One region of the Vreelandella sp. F11 genome, then DNA from elsewhere that is predicted to be linked to it. Evidence: predicted binding sites of a transcription regulator. Region 1 holds the regulator's gene; each other region holds the start of a gene.
What was found. Region 1 encodes sigma-54, which starts transcription at its own class of promoters, with help from an activator protein. Its sites were predicted from a motif close to TGGCACNNNNNTTGCTNT; they were not measured.
Positions count from the first base shown of each region.

Region 1 (2,234 bases):
CGCCTGCGGCGTGCAGCGTACAGGCGGCCTGCTGGCGCTCTTTCTCCACTGATAAGGTGACTTGCACCGTGGTTATATTGTCGTAGTGGCGCTCTACACGCTCAAGTTTTTCGTTGACATAGTCACGCAAGGCGTCAGTCAGTTCTACGTGATGACCAGTGATATTAACTTGCATTGACGTACTCCTTATCCATCGGACTGTACTTCGATTGTAACCCTTTTTGCCGCGTTGCAAAGCCCTTGTCGAGAGTTTCCCTTAAACGGCATCAGGGTCTAGCGTAAACGGCGCCGTTCGCTGGAGGAGGGGATGCCCATGGCTTCGCGGTATTTAGCCACCGTGCGACGCGCTACCTGCACCCCCCCTTCGCCTAATAGCGTGACTAAGCGGCTGTCAGAAAGCGGTTTGCCAGGGGGCTCCTCTTGAATGAGTTTTTTGAGCCGCGCGCGGATGGCGGTACTGGAGTGGCTGTCGCCATCCTGGCTGCTCACTTGGCTGGAGAAAAAGTACTTGAGCTCAAATACACCGCGTGGGGTATGAATATATTTCTGCGTCGTTACCCGTGAGATAGTCGATTCGTGCATCTCAACGGCTTCAGCGATATCTGCCAGTATCAGCGGCTTCATGGCCTCTTCGCCGTGCTCTAAAAAGCCAATCTGACGGGTGATGATTTCACGACCCACCCGCAGCAGCGTATCGTTACGGCTGGAGAGACTCTTGATCAGCCAGCGCGCTTCCTGGAGGTGCTCTTTGAGAAACTGGTTGTCATCGCTTTTGTCCGCACGCTTAATCAGGCTGGCGTAGTCGGGCTGAATACGCAGCCGTGGTAGGGCCTCAGGGTTGAGCTCCAAATGCCAGCCTTCGTTATCGTGGCGGACGACTAGGTCGGGGGTCACATAGCTGTCGTCGGTGTCGCCGTAGGCGCTGCCTGGGCGAGGATCCAGGCTGCGAATCAGTAGAATGACATCGGCCAACTGTTCGTCGTCGAGCCCTAGGCGGCGTTTCAGCAGGCGCATGTCATCCTTGCCGAGCGCTTCAAGAAACTGACGCACTAGGCGGCGGGCGGGTACCAGCAGCGGCGTATCGTCGGGAAGAGCGGCAAGCTGCAGCATTAGGCATTCACGCAAGTCGCGGGCAAATATGCCGGTTGGCTCAAACTGCTGCAGCTTAAGCAGTGTGGTTTCCACTTCCCGCTGACTAAGCCCATCAATACCCTGGGCTCGTAGGCCTTCACGGATATCGTTAAGTGGCTGAGTCAGGTAGCCGTTTGCATCTAGTGCGTCGATTAGGCTCTCCGCGACAAGCTGCTCGCGGGCGCTGAAGTCGGTCATGGCAAGTTGCCACAGCAGGTGCCCATGTAGGCTCTGTCCGGCCGCTTGGCGTTCAAAATCGGGGCCTTCGCTGCTGCTACCTCCCTGGCTACCCATATCTTGATAGGTATCGGACCAGTCGCTATCTACCGAGAGCTCCGTAGGGATGCTCTCTGACCACTCTTCTTCCTTAGGCTCGCTGACAGCCTGCTCACTAAATTCATCCTCCTGCTCCAGCATGGGATTGGCATCTAGAGCCTGCTGAATTTCTTGACGAAGATCCAGCGTCGAGAGTTGCAACAGCGCAATCGCTTGTTGCAACTGGGGCGTCATGGTCAGCTGTGTGCCGATACGCAGTTGGAGAGAAGCTTTCATGACCATCTGAGAACCACTCGTTAATCAGAAGGCTCCACACTAGTGCGAGTGAGTGCCTGGTGCAAGTGCAATAAGCATGCCATTGGTAGTAAAGTTGTTGCAGAGCGCTATTTACAGAGCCAAAAAATAGGTTTATGGGCAGGTGGTGATTGTAGGCACAGTTGATTAGTTTAAAGGCGAAAATCAGCACCCAGATATACGTCTCTGACCTTCTGATTATCGAGAATGGCACTTGGTGAGCCGCTGGCAATGATTTGCCCATCACCGACGATATACGCAATATCGCAAATATCCAGGGTTTCACGCACGTTGTGGTCGGTGATCAGTACACCGATATGGCGCTGCTTCAACGCACGGATGATGGTTTTAATCTCGCCTACCGAAATGGGGTCTACGCCCGCAAAGGGCTCATCCAGTAAAATAAAAGCGGGTTCGGTGGCGAGCGAGCGGGCTATTTCGACTCGCCTGCGCTCACCGCCTGAAAGGCTCATGCCTAGATTGTCGCGAATATGAGTGATATGAAAGTCTTCGAGCAGCGCTTCCAGGCGCTG
Region 1 covers NZ_CP170448.1:1,853,199-1,855,432, forward strand. The annotation lists gene hpf (ribosome hibernation-promoting factor, HPF/YfiA family) at 1-175, opposite strand, end outside; gene ACFIOZ_RS08330 (RNA polymerase factor sigma-54) at 274-1,689, opposite strand; gene lptB (LPS export ABC transporter ATP-binding protein) at 1,854-2,234, opposite strand, start outside.

Region 2 (2,234 bases), 1.5 Mb from region 1:
CTTGTGCTCACCCAGCGCTTCGGTATTCCACTGCGGGCTCTCCATATCGTCAATAGACACAAAGGTGGGCTCGCCCCCCATGGTAAGACGCACGTCTTCGTGCAGCAGCTCGGCATCTACTTCGTCACCCAATGCGCAGATACGTTGCCACTGCTCATCGCTATAGGGCTTGGTGACCCGTGGGTCTTCGTGGATGCGCTCCACTTCCATGGTGACATCGAAAGTGACTTCACACTTATCCGAAAAGCCGGTGATAGCCGCGGCGCTGCCAGTAGTCGGCGTGGCGGCGAGGGGAATGTGGCCTTCGCCGGCGAACAGCCCTGAAGTGGGGTCGAGACCTACCCAGCCAGCGCCGGGCAGGAAAACTTCTGTCCAGGCGTGCAGGTCAGTGAAGTCCACCTCGCTGCCGCTGGGGCCATCCAACGCTTTGACATCGGGTTTGAGCTGAATGAGGTAGCCCGAGACAAAGCGTGCGGCGAGGCCCAAATGGCGGAAAATCTGCACCAGCAGCCAAGCGCTGTCGCGGCAGGAGCCGCTGGCGAGTGTCAGCGTCTCTTCGCAGCTCTGAACACCGGGTTCCAGGCGTACCAGATAACCGATGTCGTCCTGGAGGCGCTGATTAAGCGCGACCAGGAAATCGACGGTGGTGGTCGGTTCACGGGGAACGGCTTTTAGCCACTCCATTAGCCGTGGCCCTGACTCGGTGATTTCAAGGTAGGGGCTTAGTTCCTGGCGCAGCGCTTCCGGATAATCAAACGGAATCTTTTGCGCAATGTCGTCCAGAAAGAAGTCGAACGGGTTGATTACCGTCATTGGGGCGATGAGTTCGACGGCAATGGTTAGCTCTTTGCGTGGTTCAGGGAACACTACGCGGGCATTGAAGTTGCCAAACGGATCCTGTTGCCAGTTTAAAAAGTGGTCATCGCCGGAGAGTTTAAGCGAGTACGCCTCGATATGGGTGCGGCAGTGGGGGGCTGGCCGCAGCCGAATAACGTGGGGCGAAAGACGCACCGGACGGTCAAAGTGATAGGTCGTACGATGGTACAAGGCAACGCGAATGGTCATGGGCCACCCTCTAAGGAACCGTTATCAACCGGTTTGTCGGCTGGGTTAGGGAATAACCGAACGTTTCGCAAGTATCGTTCCACTTTTACTTTTTTGCAGCCGCTATCTCAACTAAGGCGTTTAACTAAAGTGGAAATCGCTTTGTGCACCAACTTGAAGCTGCTTATGTGCACCATGCCAGAGCGAAAAGGCGTTTCATGTTTCTCCCGGCTCCCTGTCAAGTAGCGTTTGAGTAAGCAAACGTTGAAATATCGCAAAAGATGGTACGTATTTTGCTGTCAATTGTTTGATTGTTTTGCGCGCGGCAGGCCTACACTGAGCATTAAGGAAGTTGCCGCTTCCACCCCAGCGCCAGGAGAGCGCCCATGAGCCAAGTGAATTGGAATAACTATGCGTGTCGTGACTATTACGATGAGCTGATGGCCGCACCCGGTCAGCCACGCGAGTCCGCGGGTGAACTCTGCAACATGTTGGCAAGGTTTAGCGCCGAGGAGTTGGCCGAGCGGAAAACCGCGGCGGAGATCGCGATTCGCACCATGGGAATTACCTTCACGGTTTACTCTGAAGGCGCAATGATCGACCGCGCCTGGCCATTTGATATTGTGCCGCGAATTATACCCGCCAGTGAGTGGCGCAAAACCGAAGCAGGCCTCAAACAGCGGGTGCAGGCGCTGAATCTATTTATTGATGACCTCTACCACGACCAAAAAGTCATTAAGGACAAAGTGCTGCCCGCCGAGGTGCTGGCGCAGTCGGTTAATTTTCGCCCCCAGTGTGTTGGCATTAATCCCCCCCACGGCGTGTGGGCCCACGTGTGCGGTTCAGACCTGGTGCGCGATGGGGATGGCACGCTGTATGTGTTGGAAGATAACTTACGCATTCCTTCCGGCGTCTCCTATATGTTGGAAAACCGTAACGTTACCAAGCGGGTACTGCCGGAGCTGTTTGCCTCTGGAAAAATTCTGCCCGTTGATGATTACGTCGCGCAGCTTTATGACATGCTCGCGGCGATGTCACCAAGGCCGGGGGATGACCCCCAGGTAGTGGTACTGACCCCAGGGATCTACAACTCTGCCTACTTTGAGCACGCTTACCTTGCCCAGCAAATGGGCGTTGAACTAGTGCAGGGGAGTGACCTGCTAGTCGATGATGACAATGTGGTTTACATG
Region 2 covers NZ_CP170448.1:3,328,754-3,330,987, reverse strand. The annotation lists gene ACFIOZ_RS15285 (DUF2126 domain-containing protein) at 1-1,065, opposite strand, end outside; gene ACFIOZ_RS15280 (circularly permuted type 2 ATP-grasp protein) at 1,431-2,234, shown strand, end outside.
Region 2: the regulator sigma-54 is predicted to act here: its motif matches at 1,130-1,147, upstream of ACFIOZ_RS15285 (DUF2126 domain-containing protein).

Region 3 (2,234 bases), 500 kb from region 1:
GAGGCTCGAGTCTTACACCTGAGCCTTACCAGCACTTGTGTTTTACCAGGATTTATAGGGCAAAAACTTGCCGTTTAAAGTGAGCAGTACCCGGTCGCCCTTGGGGTCTTCGACTTTGTCGACCTCCATGGTGAAGTCGATGGCGCTCATAATGCCGTCGCCAAACTTCTCCTGCACCACATCTTTCAGAGTCTCACCGTAAACACCGACGACCTCATATAAACGATAGATAAAGGGGTCTTGGGGGATCGCTTCATCCCAGGCTTTGGTGGGGAAGGCTACCAGGGCATCGGCGACCTCGCTCTCCACGCCCAGGGTGTCGCAAAGCTTAGCGGCAATCTCTTGGCTGGCGCTGTTCATGCCGTAGCAGGCCGAAGCGACCCACACCGGTGACATGCCAACGGCGTTACCAATATCGTCCCAGCTCATTTTTTTACGCGCTTTGGCGGCGAGCAGAGTGTGACGCATTTCGAGCTTATCCATGGTGATTCTCCTCTAGAGTGGGGGGGGCGAGTGACGCCCATTTTTTGGTTACTGGATCAAGACAACACTTTTTTGGGCTGAGTACGGACGTGGGTGGTATAGAGCACCAAACCTACCAGCGTCAGGCCGCCAACCAAGTTGCCTAGTACCGTGGGGATTTCGTTCCACATAATGTATTGATACAGGGTGAAATCGGCGCCCATCATCAGGCCAATCGGAAACAGGAACATGTTGACGACGGAGTGCTCGAAACCGAGATAGAAAAACACAATGATCGGCATCCACATGGCCATGATTTTGCCGGAAACCGTTGTCGAGATAGCGGCGCCCACTACGCCCATAGAGACCATCCAGTTGCAGAACATGCCTCTTAGAAAGAGCACAATCCAACCGGCAAATCCTGCCTCCTGGTAACCTACTGTGCGACTTTCACCCACAGTCATCATGGTTTGGCCGACCGCGTTGATCTCCTCGGTGCCGCCCATGGTGAAATTCAGGTAGCCAAAGGTGGCGATAAACAGGGCGCCCCCTAGGTTGCCGAGCCCTACCAGCGCCCAGCACTTCAGCATTCGTGGCAGGGTTACCCCAGGTCTTTTGTCGAGCCATGCAATAGGCACCAGCGTAAAAACCCCGGTCAGCAGGTCATAGCCCATCAAATAGAGCATGACGAAACCCACCGGAAAGAGCAGCGCCCCAATTAAGAAGTTGCCTGTTTGGGTCGCAATGGTGATGGCAAAAATAACCGCCAACGCAAGGGTCGCCCCCGCCATAAAGGCGCGGATAAGCGTATCCCGTGTCCCCATATAGACTTTTGACTCCCCCTGATCCACCAATTTGGTGACAAACTCACTGGGCATTAGATAAGACATATGTATGTCTCCTGTGTCATTTCGGTTAGTTAACGCTTAATCCAAGAGTTTTAGTGTTTCCTGATAAGAGCAATAAATAGGAGCAACAAAACCGATGGCTGCGCCGTCCTGGTGCAAAAGAGATTAAGCGTGTGGCGCAATCGCACTATTCACATAGCGTTTCCATCCAGCTATTCCACTTAGTTGTTCCGCCTAGTCGTTCCGCTTAATCATTGCTATTTATGTGCCAACTTGTGCGGAGGATTTTTAAGCAAATGTTTTAATTGAATTAATTTGTTTTTATAACGGGTTTTTGGAAAAGCTAGAATGGTCACGAAAAATCGTAATTAACGATCTTTCGTTGTTTTATTGACGAAATATCGTAAGTGGCGCGGGAATTGAATGGATAAGTGGAGACCACCTTGAAACCTGAGGTATGCGCCAATGGGTGAACATGCACGTACTCACACCGCCGCTCTAATGGGCGATTTTTCACCGCTTGCAATGATCGTGATTGATCCGTTTGTCGATCAACTACTGGACGCTAACCCAGCTGCCTGCGAGATGCTCAATATTATTCAAACGCTGCCTTTAGCGGCCCCGTTTAGCCACCGCTTGAGTGCTTCACTGCCGCTTTGGGTGAGCTTTACTGACGAGGCGCTGACACAAAAGACGGCCTGGTCAGATGATTTGGTAATGCTGGATATGCTGCGTCAGCCGTATCGCGTTGAGGTTTATGCTCAGCGTGTCGACGACTCTTCGCAGCTGTTATTAACATTGATTGACCGCAACAAGGCCGAGCAGCGCCGTGCCAAAGCCGAGCTAGGCCGCCAGCATCGTCAGGGGGAGGTTGGCTGGCAGCGGGTTGAGCAGGTGTTTGAGCGGATTGAGAAGCAGAACCAG
Region 3 covers NZ_CP170448.1:1,358,103-1,360,336, forward strand. The annotation lists gene ACFIOZ_RS06150 (fructosamine kinase family protein) at 1-22, shown strand, start outside; gene cynS (cyanase) at 43-483, opposite strand; gene ACFIOZ_RS06160 (formate/nitrite transporter family protein) at 540-1,352, opposite strand; gene ACFIOZ_RS06165 (sigma-54 interaction domain-containing protein) at 1,776-2,234, shown strand, end outside.
Region 3: the regulator sigma-54 is predicted to act here: its motif matches at 1,564-1,581, upstream of ACFIOZ_RS06160 (formate/nitrite transporter family protein).